2 linked regions of the Agarilytica rhodophyticola genome follow. The protein of the gene in region 1 interacts with the protein of each later gene in a pairwise test. Links are inferred from orthologs where the notes say so. Each region holds a gene or a part of one and is shown on either strand. Other genes may lie near its edges. The genes, in order: ftsZ and BVC89_RS03090.

The links.
Region 2: the proteins of ftsZ (region 1) and BVC89_RS03090 interact in binary tests that used the Bacillus subtilis proteins (3 or more experiments, as listed by UniProt). The link is inferred for Agarilytica rhodophyticola from one-to-one orthologs.

The regions. Positions count from the first base shown.
Region 1 is NZ_CP020038.1:2,259,679-2,268,810, forward strand. The notes cover bases 135-2,913. They hold ftsZ (cell division protein FtsZ), read left to right. Parts: upstream 135-834; coding sequence 835-1,992; downstream 1,993-2,913. Other genes in these bases: ftsA (cell division protein FtsA), read left to right, coding at 135-791; lpxC (UDP-3-O-acyl-N-acetylglucosamine deacetylase), read left to right, coding at 2,358-2,913. Also shown: more of ftsA, read left to right, coding at 1-134; more of lpxC, read left to right, coding at 2,914-3,272; BVC89_RS09585 (M23 family metallopeptidase), read left to right, coding at 3,547-4,473; preprotein translocase subunit SecA, read left to right, coding at 4,562-7,297; bifunctional glutamate N-acetyltransferase/amino-acid acetyltransferase ArgJ, read left to right, coding at 7,324-8,547; 8-oxo-dGTP diphosphatase MutT, read left to right, coding at 8,551-8,955; BVC89_RS09605 (response regulator transcription factor), read right to left, coding at 8,952-9,132. UniProt on the Bacillus subtilis protein: Essential cell division protein that forms a contractile ring structure (Z ring) at the future cell division site. The regulation of the ring assembly controls the timing and the location of cell division.
Region 2 is NZ_CP020038.1:713,554-722,878, reverse strand. Bases 631-3,602 are described here. They hold BVC89_RS03090 (cell division protein ZapA), read left to right. Parts: upstream 631-1,958; coding sequence 1,959-2,246; downstream 2,247-3,602. Other genes in these bases: BVC89_RS30490 (hypothetical protein), read right to left, coding at 3,377-3,508; BVC89_RS03080 (5-formyltetrahydrofolate cyclo-ligase), read left to right, coding at 2,714-3,295; BVC89_RS03095 (TIGR02449 family protein), read left to right, coding at 1,739-1,948; BVC89_RS03100 (UPF0149 family protein), read right to left, coding at 820-1,419; pepP (Xaa-Pro aminopeptidase), read right to left, coding at 631-816. Also shown: more of pepP, read right to left, coding at 1-630; BVC89_RS03075 (arylesterase), read right to left, coding at 3,839-4,558; BVC89_RS03070 (ABC transporter ATP-binding protein), read left to right, coding at 4,557-5,222; BVC89_RS03065 (ABC transporter permease), read left to right, coding at 5,301-7,805; BVC89_RS03060 (DUF4442 domain-containing protein), read left to right, coding at 7,816-8,277; BVC89_RS03055 (S-(hydroxymethyl)glutathione dehydrogenase/class III alcohol dehydrogenase), read left to right, coding at 8,413-9,325. UniProt on the Bacillus subtilis protein: Activator of cell division through the inhibition of FtsZ GTPase activity, therefore promoting FtsZ assembly into bundles of protofilaments necessary for the formation of the division Z ring.

The sequences.
Region 1 (9,132 bases):
GTATGTCAGGTGTTAGGCTAGAAGCAAAAGTTCATTTAGTGACTTGTGCCGTCAATGCTTCACAAAATATTGAAAAATGTATTCGCCGTTGTGGCCTTGAAGTAGAAGACATTATTTTAGAACAACTCGCTTCGAGTTATTCGGTGTTAACAGATGATGAAAAAGAATTAGGCGTTTGTTTAGTTGATATTGGCGGTGGCACGACAGATATTGCTATTTTTACAGAGGGTGCTATCCGTCATACCGGTGTTATTCCAATTGCTGGAGATCAGGTAACCAACGATATAGCTATGGCCTTGCGCACGCCAACGCAACATGCTGAAGAAATAAAAATACGTTATGCCTGTGCTTTGGCGAAACTTACAGGTATAGAAGAAACCATTAAAGTGCCAAGCGTTGGAGACCGGCCGGCGAGAGATTTATCCAGACAAGCTTTAGCAGAAGTGGTGGAGCCTCGCTACGATGAGTTGTTCACCCTGGTGCAAGCGGAATTAAGGCGTAGCGGTTATGAAGATTTAATTGCTGCAGGTATTGTTTTGACCGGTGGCACATCCAAAATGGAAGGTGTTATTGATCTGGCCGAAGAAATTTTTCACATGCCTGTGCGTTTAGGCGCGCCGCAAGATATACAAGGTTTAAAAGATATAGTTAACAATCCGATTTATTCTACAGGAGTTGGCCTATTGGTATACGGTAAAGACAAAGAAAAAGGTGTGCAGGGATCTTTTGTAAGCGAAGAGAGTGAAAGCACAATGAGCAAAATTAAATCGTGGTTTAGAAAAAATTTTTAAATTTTTTCAAAAAAGAATTTAAGGGGAAAGAAGAGGAACGCATATGTTTGAATTAGTTGATAATATCCCACAAAATGCAGTGATAAAAGTCGTCGGGATTGGCGGCGGCGGCGGCAACGCTGTTAAGCACATGATTTCAAACTCGATAGAAGGTGTTGAGTTTATTTGTGCAAATACGGACTCTCAAGCACTGAAAGATATCAATGCCGATACGGTGTTACAGCTTGGTAGTGGTATCACTAAAGGTCTTGGTGCGGGAGCCAATCCCGAGATTGGACGTCAAGCGGCGATGGAAGATAAAGAGCGCATTGCCGAAGTGCTTGATGGTTCGGATATGGTATTCATTACCGCTGGTATGGGTGGTGGTACTGGTACCGGTGGTGCTCCGGTTGTGGCTGAAGTGGCTCGCGAGCTGGGGATTTTAACCGTTGCCGTAGTGACTAAGCCTTTTCCTTTTGAAGGTAAAAAGAGAATGGCGCTTGCAGAAGAAGGTATTAAGCAATTGCAAGATCGCGTCGACTCATTAATTACCATACCTAATGAAAAGTTACTTGCTGTGCTCGGTAAAACCACCAGCTTGCTTGATGCATTTAAGTCAGCAAATGACGTATTACTGGGAGCAGTGCAAGGTATTGCGGATCTTATTATCCGTCCCGGTATGATCAATGTTGACTTTGCCGATGTTCGCACCGTGATGTCAGAAATGGGCATGGCAATGATGGGCAGCGGTCATGCTACCGGTGAGCAACGTGCGAGAGAAGCTGCTGAATCTGCAATTCGAAGCCCACTATTAGAAGATGTTAATCTGCAGGGGGCTCGTGGTATTCTTGTTAATATCACCGCAGGTATGGATCTATCTTTAGGCGAGTTTTCCGAGGTGGGTGATACCATTGAAGAATTTGCTTCCAGTGATGCGACTGTTGTTGTTGGTACCGTGATTGAGCCTGAGATGACAGACGAGATTCGCGTAACTGTTGTTGCCACAGGTTTAGGCGGGCCGATTGCTAAAGAAAAGCTTGAAACTAAAGTGGTTGTGGATAATACCCGTGGTGCCGATGGTCAGCCAAATTATGCCGCTCTCGATCGTCCACCTGCTTTACGCGCGAAAAAAGCGGCGACAGCTCAAAACAAGCAAACGCCACCTGCAGATGATATGGAATATTTAGATATCCCTGCTTTTTTGCGTAAGCAAGCCGATTAAGTTTTTGATGCATTCTTCTTAAGTTCTAAGGAAAAGATTTAGGGAGCATGTTTTAGAGAGCAACTCGATGCTGGATTATTGTTATCCAGCACGGAATTCCCCGTTCCGTATTGCGTTTCGTGTTACTTAGTTGCTCTCGAACTTTAGGTATGTTGGCGTGTCGAATATCTAGTTTTCATAAGGACGAGCCTACACAAGGAAAGGGTTAACTATAGGCGTAGATAGATTGATACGTGAAAATTAAGCATAGGTTGGACTATTACTTTTTATTGCTGTTTAATACGTAGCCAAATATTTGGACATAGTATCAGCTTCTGGTAAGATGCGCGGCCTTTTCGACAGTCGTTTTAATAGAGACCCTTCGTATGATCAAACAAAGAACCCTTAAAAATGAGATCCGAGCCACAGGTGTTGGTTTGCATACGGGGCAAAAGATTCATTTAACACTAAGGCCTGCGCCAATCGATTATGGCATTGTCTTTAGACGGGTTGACCTTGATCCCGCAGTTGATATTAAAGCTGCCGCTGAAAATGTTGGCGATACCACGCTGTCCACTACACTTATGAACGGTGAGGTTCGAGTATCCACCGTCGAACATTTAATGTCAGCGATGGCAGGTCTCGGTATCGATAATGCCATAGTTGAAGTTAGCGCCGATGAAGTACCCATTATGGATGGCAGTGCAGGGCCTTTTGTATTTTTGATTCAGTCAGCAGGCATACAAGAGCAAAACGCTGCTAAGAAATTCATCCGCATTAAAAAGAAACTAACGATCAAAGATGGTGATAAAGAGACAACTTTTCTGCCCTTTGATGGTTTTAAGGTTAATTTTAGTATAGATTTTGATCATCCAGTATTTAAAGACAGGAAATTAGACGCCAATGTCGACTTTTCAAGCACTTCTTTTGTTAAGGAAGTGTCCAGAGCACGCACTTTTGGTTTTATGCATGAAGTGGAATACCTGCGCTCCAAAGGTCTTGCTAAGGGTGGCAGTGTTGATAATGCCATCATTGTTGATAAATATCGGATATTGAATGAAGACGGTTTACGTTACGAAGATGAATTTGTTAAACATAAAATACTAGATGCAATCGGTGATCTATATTTACTTGGCACCAGTTTAATTGGTGAATATCGCGCACATAAATCTGGTCACGCACTCAACAACAAATCTCTGCTTGAGTTAATCAAGCGCACCGATACCTGGGATTTGGTCACTTTTGAAGAAGATAACGAATCTCCAATCTCTTATATAAAACCACTTGCGGCGGCGGTTTAGGCCTATATTTATAGTGGTTTTAGGCCAAATCACTACTTGGCTGTAAAAATCATCAACTGTCAATATTGGTATTTAATAAAAATTTGTGCCATGATTCACATCCTTTAACGAGAGTGGGTGACGGAAATGGGGACTTGTTCGTTGCCAAAAGAATAAATTTTATGCGTCTTTAGTACAAATTGGGATGCTTTTGTACTTATTTGGGTGTACTTGTTTAAGTGTGTTATATACTTAGAATTACTCGGAAAGACCAAATTTATCGATTTTTTGCCAGATGAAGATCATTGTTATAAGCAAGCGTCATAACAGCACCCGCAGTTTTAATGTTGGCGGGTGGACCCGTGCCTTTTTATCAATCTGTCTTCTCGGAATACCTATCGGCTCCTACCTGGGCTACCACAAGCTACTTAAAAACGACAAAAACATAGATTCCAGCATTACTCAAGCTTGGGTAAGTGCGCTCGACAAGCAAGAACAAGAAGTCAAAGATGTAAAACAAGAAGCTGAACGTAAGTTGGCCGCGCTGACATTAAGAGTCGCTGAATTGCAGGCTAGAGTTGTACGACTAGACGCTTTGGGCGAACGATTGACCACAATGGCCAAGTTAGACAAAGGCGAATTTGACTTTAGCCGCGTGCCCGCACTTGGTGGTCCCGAACTTGCCCTTGATGATGAATCCCTGGCGAGCCAGAATGATCTGCAATTATTGCTTGGTCAGCTGGGCGCAAAAATTGAAGATCGACAACAGCAACTCGATGTACTTGAGGCTCTGTTGGCGAAACGTAAGTTGCAGAGCGATGTTTTCCTCGCTGGTCGACCGATCAAGTCTGGCTGGATGTCTTCCAAATTTGGTCGTAGGACTGATCCATTTACTGGGCGTATTGCTTGGCATGCCGGAGTGGATTTTGCCGGTAAGCAAGGCTCTGATATTGTATCTGTTGCAGCGGGTGTCGTGACCTGGTCGGGTGAACGTTATGGTTATGGCCAGATGGTAGAAGTGAATCACGGCAACGGTTTCACTACACGTTATGCCCATTGTAAAGAAAACTTAGTAAAAGTTGGCGATATTATTAAAAAAGGCCAAGTAATTGCCCTTATGGGGTCAAGTGGTCGCTCAACTGGTCCTCACGTCCACTTCGAAGTCTATAAACATGGCCGAGCTGTCGATCCGTCCACATATATTCATCGCGCAAGTCGCTGAATCCTCCTATATAATTCCCACCCCCTCGAAAAACAATATTTAGTAACCATATAGTGGTAATACTCAAACCACGTTATTTGGACGTCATATGTTAGCAAAAACTTTTAGAGCTGTTTTTGGGTCAAAAAACGATCGTGAAATAAAACGCATGGGCAAGGTCGTTAAGAAAATTAATGAATTAGAAGCGACCTATGAAGCACTAGACGCAGATGCCCTGAAAGCAAAAACGGCAGAGTTTAGAGAGCGTTTCAATAAAGGGGAAACTCTAGATCAGATTCTCCCGGACGCTTTTGCTGCTGTCAGAGAGGCGAGTAAGCGCTTTATGGGAATGCGTCACTTTGACGTACAGCTTATGGGAGGCATGACCTTACACGAAGGCCGTATTGCAGAAATGCGTACCGGTGAAGGTAAAACTTTGATGTCTACCCTGGCGGCATATCTCAATGCTATTCCGGGAAATGGTGTCCATATCGTTACCGTTAACGACTATCTTGCCGCGCGGGATGCTAACTGGATGAAGCCTTTATATGAGGCGCTGGATCTGAAGGTAGGTGTTATTGTTTCGATGCAACACCCAGAAGACAAGCGCGCTGCTTACGATGCGGACATTACCTATGGCACCAACAATGAATTTGGTTTTGATTATTTGCGCGACAATATGGCTTTGCGTAAAGAGGATCGCATGCAGCGTTCCCACAGTTTTGCTGTGGTGGACGAAGTAGACTCAATCCTTATTGACGAGGCTAGAACTCCTTTAATTATTTCTGGTGCGGCGGAAGATAGTTCTGAGTTATACCGCACGATGAACAAGTTAATTCCTTCTTTGGTAGAACAGCCTCAACAACCGGAAGGCGTCGAAGAGCCGATCGAGATTACAGGCCACTTCACCATCGACGAGAAATTACGCCAGATAGAGCTGACCGAGATCGGCCATCAGTTAGTCGAAGAGTGGTTATCGAAAAATAATTTACTGGAAGAGAATGATAGCTTATATAACGCCGGTAACTTAAGCCTTTTGCACCACGTCCATTCGGCATTGAAAGCACATAAGCTGTTTAACAACGACGTCGAATACATCATCCAAAATGGTCAGGTTGTATTAATTGACGAACATACAGGTCGTACTATGCCTGGCCGTCGTTTATCTGAAGGGCTGCATCAGGCGATCGAAGCGAAGGAAGGGGTGGAAATTCAGGCAGAAAGCCAAACACTTGCTTCCACAACTTTCCAGAATTACTTCCGTATCTATGAAAAATTAGCCGGTATGACTGGTACAGCGGATACCGAAGCCTATGAATTCAAGCAGATTTACAACCTTGAAGTGGTTGTTATTCCACCCAATAAAACGATTGCCCGGCAAGATTTAAATGACCTTGTCTACCTAAGTATTGATGAAAAATACGACGCTATCATTGCCGATATCAAGGAGTTTCGTAGCAAAAATGCGCCTGTTTTGGTGGGAACGGCCTCTGTTGAAACGTCAGAAGCTATGTCTCGACGTTTAAAATCTGCTGGTATACAACACGAAGTATTAAACGCCAAACAACACGAAAGAGAAGCCTATATTATTGCCCAGGCCGGAATACCTGGTGCGGTAACTATTGCCACCAACATGGCTGGTCGTGGAACTGATATTGTCTTGGGAGGAAACTGGGAAGCAGAAATCGCACAGTTAAAAGAGCCCTCTGATGCTCAGGTTGCCAGCATTAAGGAAGATTGGAAGAAACGTCATGAGACCGTTCTTGCAGCAGGTGGCTTACATATTATCGGCACCGAGCGTCATGAATCGCGCCGTATCGATAATCAGCTGCGTGGCCGTGCTGGTAGACAAGGTGATCCAGGTTTATCGCGTTTTTATCTATCTCTGGAAGATAATCTAATGCGTATCTTTGCCTCAGAAAGAGTGCGCAATTTCATGCAAGCTTTGGGGATGGAAAAAGGGGAGGCCATCGAACACCGTATGGTAACCAACGCCATTGAAAAAGCGCAGAGAAAAGTTGAAGCCCGCAATTTTGACTATCGTAAGCAAGTATTGGAATACGATGATGTGGCGAATGATCAGCGCCGAGTTATCTATACCCAGCGTAATGAGTTGTTAGAATCTGATGATATTGAAAACGCCATCGCCGGTATTCGAGATGATGTGGTCAACAATGTAATTTCTGGTTTTGTGCCGCCTCAGAGTATTGAAGAGCAATGGAATATTGAAGGTTTGGAGCGTGCCCTAGAAGACGATTTCGGTATTAAATTGACGATCCAAAAATGGCTTGATGAAGACGATAATTTGTTTGAAGAGCCCCTACGTAAGAAAATTGTCGAGGCTGTAGACGCCGTCTACCTCCAGAAAGCTGAGCGTTTTGGTGACATTATCCGCACCCTTGAAAAGCAGATTATGTTGCAAGTGCTGGATACATTGTGGAAGGAACATTTGCAGAATATGGATTACTTACGTCAAGGTATTGGTCTGCGTGCTTATGCTCAGCGTAATCCTAAGCAGGAATACAAACGAGAATCTTTCGAGCTGTTTCAAAAGCTGTTGGATAATTTAAAGCATGATGTCACTCGTATTCTCTTCCGTGTTGAGCCTATGTCTGAGCAGGAAGTGGAAGAAATGGATCGAAGACGTCATGAAGAAGCTGAACAACAAAAGTTAAAAATGGAACATGAGCAGGTGTCTCAGCTAACGCCAAGTGAAGAGCAACCGCAGGAAGTGGTAGACACTGAACGTCCCTATGTACGTTCAGGTAAAAAAGTAGGGCGTAACGACCCTTGCCCATGTGGTTCTGGAAAGAAATTTAAAGCTTGTCACGGCAAATTATCTTGATTTAGAGCGCAAGAGGATGGATTTTTATGGCCGTTGGTAACAGTGTTTGGCCCGAGTTTTATCCTATTAAAGGAGTGAAGCTTGGAGTTGGTGAGGCCGGAATTAAATACTCGTCACGTAAGGATTTGGCTTTAGTTGTTCTGGATGAAGGTTGTGAAGTTGCCGGTGTATTTACCCAAAATGCCTATGCTGCAGCACCTGTAGATATTTGTCGAAAGCATCTTGGGCAAAATAAAAGTATTCGCGCTCTAGTGATAAACTCGGGTAATGCCAATGCCTGTACAGGCATTGAGGGTGTGGATGCAGCGCTGCGTTGTTGTGATAAAGTAGCGCAACTTACCGATATCGAGCAAACGCAGGTGCTGCCCTTTTCCACCGGGGTCATTGGTGAATTATTGCCTTTTGAGAAAATTGAAGCGGCTTTACCAGCGGCGTATGAGGCCTTGTCTGAAAATAACTGGCTATCCTTTGCACAAGCGATTATGACAACAGACACCCGCCCCAAGGGTGCGAGTAAACAAATTGAATGGCAGGGGCAAACTCTTACCATCAGCGGTGTTGCTAAAGGTGCGGGAATGATTAACCCTAATATGGCGACGATGCTTGCATTTATCGCAACAGACGCCCCTGTAAGCAGCGATATACTAGACAAGCTATCCCGCGTAGCGGCACAACAATCATTTAATCGGATCACCATTGACGGTGATACTTCCACCAATGACGCGTGCATATTGATTGCCACAGGAAAAGCCGAACTTGAAACTATCGAAGCGGAAGATACGCCCTTATTTAACCTGTTAAAAGATGCTGTTATCGAAGTTTACCAATCACTCGCACAACAGATTGTGAAGGATGGTGAGGGCGCAACTAAGTTCGTTAAAATAGAAGTAATGGGGGGGCGTGACAACCAAGAGAGCCTTAATGTCGCTTATGCTGTTGCTCATTCTCCCTTAATTAAAACAGCCTTATTTGCCTCTGATCCAAATTGGGGAAGAATTGTTGCTGCTGTAGGGTACGCCGATGTAAATCAGCTCGATGCGAGCAAAGTACGTATCTGGATTGATAATGTGTTAATTGTTGAAAATGGTGGTCGTGCCGCCAGCTACATGGAGGAAGATGGGCAAAAAGTTTTTAACCAGGAAGAGTTTTCTATCCGGGTCGACTTGGGCCGTGGTGACGCTAGTGAGCTTTTGTGGACATCAGACCTCTCCCATGAATATGTTCGTATTAATGCGGAATATAGGAGCTAGTGTATGACATCTACTGTTCATGTTGCTGTCGGTGTTATTTTTGATGCTCAACAAAAAATTTGCATTGCTAAGCGCCCAGAGGGAAAACATCTTGCGGGTTTGTGGGAGTTTCCTGGTGGCAAGGTAGAAGAGGGTGAGAGTGTGCAGCAAGCTCTCAAGCGAGAGCTTTATGAAGAGCTTGCCATTACTATTAATGGCTCAAAGGAATTCATCCAAATTCGCCACCAATACCCTACTAAAACCGTTCTATTAGATGTTCATACCATTCACCAGTTTGATGGTGAAGCTAGTGGTAGTGAAGGACAAGTTATTCAGTGGGCTGAGTTATCTCAGTTAGACAAGTATAGTTTTCCAGAAGCAAATAAAGAAATTATCCAGGCTTTACTTGAGCGCTACTTAGTTTCTTAAAGCCAGTACTGACACCTTTGTACCAGTTCAGTTTGGTTACTAGCTCCAGTCTTTGAGCGTGCACTGCGAAGTTGAAATTCAATGGTTCGAATAGACTTATTAAGTGTCGCTGCAATTTGTTTGTAGCTAAGACCTCGTGCTGCTAGACGGACGGCATCAAGCTCTGCGGGGGAAGGT
Region 2 (9,325 bases), 1.5 Mb from region 1 along the record:
GGTGATATCCGAGGCATAATTCTCATATTCACACCCGGCGTCAATTAATACTAAGTCGCCAGACTTCAATTTATCTCCATTCCCTACGTAGTGCAAAATACAAGCATTTTTACCGCCACCGACAATGGCGTTATAAGCTTGGTAACGTCCACCTTGCATAGCACAGACATGCATAATTTCAGCTTCCAACTGATACTCCAGCATACCGGGCTTACAGATTTCCATAGCGCGCTTATGAGCCGATGCCGAAATTTGCGCAGCTCGCTCCATAATTCTTGATTCTTCCGCGCTTTTGTACAAACGAACATCGTGCAAGATATGATCTAAATCTAAGAATTCACCTGGGGATGAAGCACCTGCACGCACATTCGCACGAATGGCATTGACCCAATCCATAACATGTTTATCAAATGCCGCATTTTTACCTAAGGTATAATAAACACGTTCGCGTCCTTCAATCAGACCGGGCAGAATTTCATCAATATCCCCAATAGGAAAAGCATCGTCGGCGCCATAGTGAGCGCAAACACCTTCTGGGCCTTCACGAAAGCCATCCCAAATTTCCCGCTCCCGATCTTTTTCACGGCAAAAATAGACCACCTCGCCATGTTCTCTCTCAGGAATCAGCACCAGCACAGATTCAGGCTCTTGGAAGCCAGAGAGGTATAAAAAATCGCTGTCTTGACGGAAGGGATAATCAGTATCACGACTGCGCACCTTTTCACTTCCCGAAGGCAAAATAGCAATGCTATTAGGCTCCATCATGCTCATTAGTTGCTTACGTCGACGGCTGTATTCTGCTTTACTAATACTCATATTTTAGTGAACCACATTATTCTTATCATTTGCGCTATTGTCATTTGAGTCATTCTGATTTGAGTTACTCTCAGATAATTCAGTATAAACCGTTAGCACAGCTACTTTGACATACTCTACAAGTTCTAACCAATAGGCCTCATTTTCTTCTAGATCGTCATCTTCGTCTACGCTTACCAAGCTTATTTGCGCTAAATCGCGCAATGCATCGGCTACTTCGGGGCTTAGGCTTGCTTCGCCACTCAAACCTGAGACACCTAATCCGTGCAACAAGCCTTGACACCAGTATCCAAGTTCTTGGGTGCGCCGAGTAATCGTCGACTCATCTCCTGGCAACATAGGCATGAAGGAAAAATTCACATCTTCAAGCAGACGTGCGGTCAATTCGTAGAGTGCAATTAAATTACTCTGCTGCTCCTCATTTAAGGTAATGTGAGCAAGATCCATAAAGTCTAAAGCAACACTTCGCCACTCTTCTTCTGACAAGGCCTTGCCACCGCATAATAGACCGCAGAGCATACCCTGCAGCTCAGCCGGTGAGTTAACTGAGCCAATATTGAGGAGCATTTCATTAAGGACAAAAAAGTCGAGGTTGTTTTGCATATTGTATTTCCAAAAATCTAGCATGAAATGCTACCATTTTTGCGCTATCAAAGGATCAAAATATGAGTAGTTACCCAGCTTTTTTGATAAAAAAGCTATACTTTTCTAGAATTCACTTTAACATCGGTAAGTGCGCCTTAGAAAACATACATATAACACAACAAAGTATAGAATTAATGCAGTGTTAGTAATATCGCTATGGCAACTGATGCCTGTTGTAGCCAGTGTTTATATGACCCAGAACGCAAGATACAAAGCCAGAATTTAATACTTAAGTTAACAGTCAATTAGTCAGTATAAGAAAGGTACGATTGAAAACATGGCCACGTCGTTGATTAAAAATGTGGAAGGTAAGCTCGATGAGCTTATTCGTATTTGCAGTCGCCTGGAGAAAGAGAACTCAACCTTGAGAGCAAAAGAAGAAGGTTGGCAGCAAGAACGCAAGCGCCTTATGGAAAAAAATGAAATTGCCAGGGCGCGGGTTGAAGCCATGATACAACATTTAAAGACATTAGAAACGGAGTCTTGAGAGAATTGATATGAGTGAAGTTTCCACAGCATACGTCCATATATTGGAGAAGGAATACCAAGTTGCTTGTCCACATGATGAACGTCCCGCACTTAATCGAGCGGCGGCGGAACTGGATAAGCGTATGCGCGCCATTAAGTCTTCAGGCACAATCGTGGGGCTGGAACGCATTGCCGTAATGACAGCATTAAATTTATGCCATGAACTGCAAAAAGTTCAACGTAATACTCCACCGGATGATACAGAAGCGCTTGAGCGAATTGCCAAAAAGCTTGATGAGGCTTTAGGCAAAGAATAAATTGCATGAGAGTCCCTGGTTTCAATCTAGAGATTCTCTTGACTACCCTTGGCACTGGATTGACACAAGTAAAGCTCAATATAATCGATACTTTTAAAATTTACATAGATTAATTGAACTTTCCTTAAAGTTATAAGTATCTTTCACAAAGCTTTAACAATTTAAACTTTATTCTCATTTTACCTTTGTCAAGACTACCCCTGAAAATTCTCAGTGCTATACTCGTTAATAACCTGAGGTGTTTGCCAGTTGGCTATATCCCTGAGCCGATAATACCTTTTTCGGAGGTGATGTGTTTTATTGGTGTGCATATCCGCTAGACGGAGAGCCTTATATACTGCCGTCCCCTCCCCCTTGAACTCTTCGGTTCAAGGTTATGCCAACAGCGGCATCTTGGGCCATTTAATTTCTTATCACTTTATTAGTATGCATAAAAAATTTATTGCATAACACGATGATATTATTCTTTGAATAAATCTACTGTTCGTCACCTTACCCGAAAGAAGAGACAAGCACTTTCTGTTCAGCAACAAAGGTTAGCTTCCCAAAGACTTTTGCTTAAACTGGCACAGCACCCCCTTTTTCGAAATGCAAAAAATATTGGCTTTTATATTGCGAGTGACGGTGAAATTTCACCCGACCAACTTTTGTCACTAGCTTTGAAGCTAGGCAAACACTGCTATCTGCCTTCTGTAAAAGAAAAAGGAAACATGACTTTTCGCCTATACCAAGGGAAAAGTAAGCTGGTTACAAATCGTTATGGAATTTCGCAACCTGATATTACCTGCCAAATAATAGCAGCACATCAACTTGATCTAGTCTTCGTTCCACTCGTTGCGTTTGACCAAAGGGGCAATCGCTTAGGAATGGGAGGTGGATATTATGATCGTTACTTTGCGTTTAAAAAAAGATATAGCCGTTTGGGGCCAGATTTAGTCGGCTTGGCTCACCGATGCCAACAGGTAGATGGTCTTGTATCAGATATTTGGGATATCCCAATGCGTTGTATAGCGACAGACGAAAGAATACAGAGAGTTTTTAAAGGTTAGCGAAGGAAGTGACTTTAATGCCAGAGGCTATACTACTTATCACTTCCATATCCATTTTGCTTTACTATTATTTTTATATTGTTACTTTCCTTGTTGTAACGCCACGGGTGTTTCTTGTTCAGAATAGCCAAGCATATCTGAGACATTAACCGTGCTCAGTAACAAGCCCAAAACGAACACAATAGCGGCTAAAGTCAATACATCATTTTTCATAACACGGCCCTAATGACTACTTTTGTAATTTATAGTTGTGTTAAATGGATTTTAAGGTTTAAAAGAAAGTAGATTTATACAGCTTTCGTCTAAATCTTTCAAACCGCATCTAAATCCCTTGACTGATCACATTTTAACCATAGACTACATTTTTCAAAAAAAAAAGCTGCCACACTATTATAACTAGTGAAATATAGCGATAGTAAGTGTTCACGTGAAAATTCTAGAAACTCTTAGCAAAATTTATGAAAAAAATTGCATTTACCCCATAATTTATGATTATCAATAACCAAACTGCACGAAATATTCGAAAGTTGATAACTCAAACCGCTATGATTTCGAAAGAACCTTCGCTAATACAGGCCATACATTTTCCAATACAATAGGTTGTCCCTCCGCTCGGGGATGGATACCATCCTCTTGCATCAAAGTTGGGTAACCTGCCACTTTATCCAACAGAAATGGCACCAGAGGCAGCTTATACTTATCTGCCAAAGTCTGGTATTGCTGAAAAAATGGTTGTGTATAACGACGTCCTAAATTGGGAGGGATTTGAATACCAATTAACACGACTTGGGCACCCGAAGAGGTAGCCATCGTGATTAACCGATCAAGGTTTTTTGTGATATACGAGACCGGCTTACCTTGTAAACCGTCATTTCCCCCCAATTCAAGCATAACAATATCTGGGTTGTGCGAGGCCAACGACTGCTTCATGATTTGAATGCCTGCCGCAGTTGTTGCTCCACTGACCGAAGCATTGATGACTTGGTAGGGATAGTTGTTATCCTTCAGCTTTTCTCTCAGCAGGTGAACCCAGCCCTGCTGAGCAGATAATTTATAGGCAGCACTCAGGCTATCGCCAACCACAAGGATCTTTTTCTGCGTTTGGGCATCCAAAGGCGCTTGTTGCTGCGAATAAACGCTGATTGAAAATGTGAAACATACTAATGTCAGTACCAATAGACTAAGGTGAAGCAACCTAGCTGCAATATTTTGTCTGTGCATGTTTTGTTTTAGCGTGTTTGACTTCAAATAGGAATAATGCATGATCAAAGCTCTACAATTACATCAACAAGTGCCAATATCTGATGGAAGTTTGCACATTTTAAAAGGCGTTAGCTTGGAAATCGAAGCCGGCGAAACCGTGGCCATTGTTGGCGCTTCAGGCTCAGGCAAATCAACCTTACTTGGCATGCTCGCAGGCTTGGACATTCCCAGTGCAGGGAAAGTTTACTTGAATCAACACGAAATTACACAGCTCGATGAGGAAGCCCGCGCTCAAGTTCGCAGCCAGTTAGTGTCTTTTGTTTTTCAGAACTTTCAGCTACTGGGCAGCCTCAATGCTCTAGAGAATGTTATGCTGCCACTGGAATTGCGCGGAGAAGATAATCCAGAAGATAAAGCCAAACACTATTTAAATCGCGTAGGCCTGGAACAGCGTATCGACCACTACCCGAACCAACTGTCCGGTGGTGAACAACAACGAGTTGCACTCGCACGTGCCTTTGCGTGCGAAGCTCCCATCATTTTTGCCGACGAACCAACTGGTAATCTCGACACACAGACGGGAGAGAAAGTAGCCCAGTTGCTGTTCGATCTCAATAAGGAAACGGGCACCACACTTGTTTTAGTCACTCACTCCCAGGCATTGGCAGAAAAATGTGACAGACAATTAGAAATGCGTTCCGGCGAGCTATTAGAAGCCGTATAAGTACCAGCCAGAACTTGTGATTGAATGAGTGTAAACAGTCTCTGGACAATATAAGCGAGTAAAGCGAAATCATACATTATGAAAACCTCTTCTTTGGTACGCATGCGCGTGGCACAAAAACTTCTTTGGCGAGACTGGAAAAGCGGTGAGCTGAATATTCTGCTCGCCTCACTTCTATTAGCGGTAGCAACCGTTACCAGTATTAGCCTGTTCACTAGCCGCATACATAATTCCATCAACGAGGAAGCCTCCCACTTTCTCGCGGCGGACGCCAAAATCTCAGGCTCACAAATTATTCCTAACAACTGGCGAGATGAAGCTTTAGAGGCAGGCATCCAAACAGCTCATATCACCCGCTTTCGTGCGATGACATTTTTTAACGATGAAATGACACTCACACAAGTAAAGGCGGTTTCTGATAACTATCCGCTTAAGGGTGAGCTATCCATTTCGGATCAACCCTATCAAGCGAGTACTCAAGTTGCTCATGGCCCCAGACCAGGAGAGGCTTGGTTGGCGCCAAGACTCTTTGGCGTGCTAGGGGTGCAGCCCGGCGACAAAGTGAGCATTGGGGACGCAGACTTTACCGTCTCAGCATCGCTCAACAAGGAGCCTGATAGCGGCCAGAGTTTATTCGGTGTATCTCCTCGCGTGATGATCAATATCGAAGACGTAGAGCGCACTCGCTCCGTGCAAGTGGGCAGTCGCGTGGGCTACGATCTTTTACTCAAAGCTGATGATCAATATATTGCTAACTTCAAAGCCTTGGTGGAAAGTCAGCTGGGAGAGCATTTTAGGTGGACAGGCATTGAATCCGAAAATCGTGGTATCGGTAGTGCCCTCTCTCGAGCAGAGCGCTTTTTATTACTTACAGGCTGTCTAAGTGTGGTTTTATCTGGTGTTGCCATTGCATTAGCTGCAAGACGTTATGCGAAAAGGCAACACAATCAAGTCGCTATATTAAAAACCCTGGGCACAAGCCCCCGTAATATCCTTGGTCTTTATAGCTTACATATCTTATTAATTGGCTTGTTGAGCTTGATTATTGGTGCTTTCTTAGGGTGGTTCCTGCACTGGGGTATTATCACTGCACTGGGAAGCTTGATCCCCACTGAATTGGCGGCACCGTCGCTAACGGCTTACTCTACAGGAGCCATTACAGGCTTTATTGCTTTATGGGCGTTCGCGGCACCTCCCATCTTCTCTTTGCATCAGGTGTTACCAGCGAGCATCTTACGTGAAGAAAAAGATCAGACCCTATCGGCAGGCTGGAGTGGCGGAATTGGTGCCCTAGCAATACTTGTTCTTATGTTTTTTTATAGTCGAGATATTCAACTTACTCTGATCGTCGCTGCAGGGGTTAGTGCCTGTCTTCTGGGTGTAGGCTCACTTTCGGCCATACTAATACTGTTAACTAAAAAAATCGGCAAAAAACTTAGCTACACTTGGCGCTTGGGGCTGTCGAACTTACAGCGCCACCAGCGTTTCAACGCGTTGCAGATTATGATTTTCTCTGTACTGCTAATGCTACTTTTTATCTTGCTCACAGTGCGCACTACCTTGATTGGACAATGGCAACAGCAATTACCTGAAAATACGCCGAACCACTTTGCATTTAATATTTTTCCCGAAGAAACGGATGCGATAAAACGTTTCTTTGACGAGCAGTCCATACTTCCCAACCCCTTCTACCCTATGACTAGAGGTAGGGTTATAAAGGTCAATGACAAGGAAACTAGTGAGATTCTCAAAGATAGTGATAGCGGTATTAATTATGTTCGAGAACTTAACCTGACCTGGTCTCTCACTCCCGGCGAAGACAATCAGATTATCGCCGGCGAATGGTGGGACGACCAAACAGAAACATCGGGTGAACTACTTGTTTCTGCTGAGGAAGATTATGCCGCAGGTTTAGGCATTACCATCGGCGATAGCATCGAGTTTAGTGTCGCAGGAGAAAAAATAACCGCACGCGTAAGCAGTATTAGATCGGTTCAATGGGACTCCATGAACCCCAATTTCTACATGATTTTCAATCAAGCCATTCTAAATGGCGTTGGAGCAAATTGGATTACCAGTTTTTACCTAACGCCAGAACAAAAACCCTTTTTAAATAAGTTGAGCAGATCCTTTCCGACGGTATCCCTGGTAGAGCTGGATCAAACCATCGGCCAGATACAAAGCATTATCAGCAAGGTATCCATGGCGATAGAATTTATTCTGTTTCTTGTATTAGCATCCGGATTTCTGGTGCTCATCACGAGTATACAGGCCACCCTCGATGTTCGTTTCCAAGAAAGCGCCATATTCCGTACACTGGGGGCCAACCGCAAGCTAGTGCGTAAAACCTTACTTATTGAATTCTGTACTCTCGGCTGGTTAGCTGGGTTACTTGCAACATTCGGCACAGAGTTATGTATGTATTTCCTACAAACACGGGTATTTAGTTTAGATTATACAAGCCAGCCCCTGTTATGGGTTTGGGGGCCTTTGCTTAGCGCATTGTTGATAGGCACTATTGGCTGGACTTCTACCAGGAGCGTCACCAATACACCTCCGCTCAATGTGTTAAGGGCTATATAAAGAGTCTACTATGTTTTCATCCCCGAAATGGGCAAAATTCTTCTTAAGCCTTTATCCGCCTTATATTGGTGCCGGTATTCGTATAGATTTTGTCCGCGATGACTGGAAAGAAATACACGCCTCTATGAAAATGCATTGGTACAACCGCAATGCTTTTGGTACGCATTTTGGTGGCAGTTTATATTCAATGGTAGATCCTCAATACCTCCTTATGTTGCTGCATCTGCTGGGCAAGGATTACATTGTGTGGGATAAATCGGCAGATATTAATTTTGTCAAACCCGGCAAAGGAACATTGAAAGCAAAGTTTTTAATTACAGATAAAGATCTTGAAGACATCAAGAAAAACACTGCCGACAATCAAAAATATCTACCGAACTTTTATGTTAGAGTTTTCGACGAAGACAATGACACGGTTGCCGAAATTAATAAAACCGTTTACGTTAGAAAAAAGAAAGCGAGACACTCCTAGACACTAACTAGTGTCAATCCATAAACAGACCCTAGTAAGCCTAAAAGGATACAGTGCCCTAGACCGATGACAACATGTTGTTGATCTAGCAGACGTGTTTGCGGATTGAAACTAAAGAATAACAAGGTAATTCACATGATAAAATCCCGTGCTGCTGTCGCTCTTGCTGCAGGTGCCCCTCTCTCAATCGCAGAAGTTGATGTTGCTGGCCCCAGGAAAGGCGAAGTACTCGTTAAAATTGTTGCTACTGGCGTATGTCACACTGACGCATTTACCTTATCCGGTGCTGATCCAGAAGGTTTATTTCCCAGTATTCTCGGGCATGAAGGTGGCGGTATTGTGGTAGAAGTGGGTGAAGGCGTTACCAGCGTTGCAGTGGACGATCACGTCATTCCGCTTTACACACCTGAGTGTGGCAAGTGTAAGTTTTGTACCAGTGGCAAAACAAACCTTTGCCAAGCTATTCGCACAACACAAGGCCAGGGGCTGATGCCAGACGGTACTAGCCGTTTCTCCCTAGAAGGTAAGCCTCTTTTCCACTATATGGGAACCTCAACATTTTCAGAATATACAATTGTTCCAGAAATCGCACTGGCGAAAATTAGCAAGTCAGCACCTTTGGATAAAGCCTGTTTACTCGGTTGCGGTGTTACCACAGGCATAGGTGCTGTGCTCAACACAGCCAAGGTAGAAGCTGGATCGACAGTGGCTATTTTTGGCCTCGGAGGTATTGGTTTATCCGCTATCATTGGTGCTGTTATGGCAAAGGCCGAAAGAATAGTGGCGGTCGATATTAATACCAGTAAATTTGATATCGCCAAAAAGTTTGGTGCTACTGACTGCATTAATCCACAAGATTATGATAAGCCGATACAAGAGGTTATCGTCGATCTTACTGATGGCGGCGTCGATTACTCATTTGAATGTATCGGTAATGTTAATGTGATGCGCTCGGCTTTGGAGTGCTGTCACAAAGGTTGGGGCGAATCTATTATCATCGGTGTAGCAGGCGCTGGAGAAGAAATATCAACACGCCCATTCCAATTGG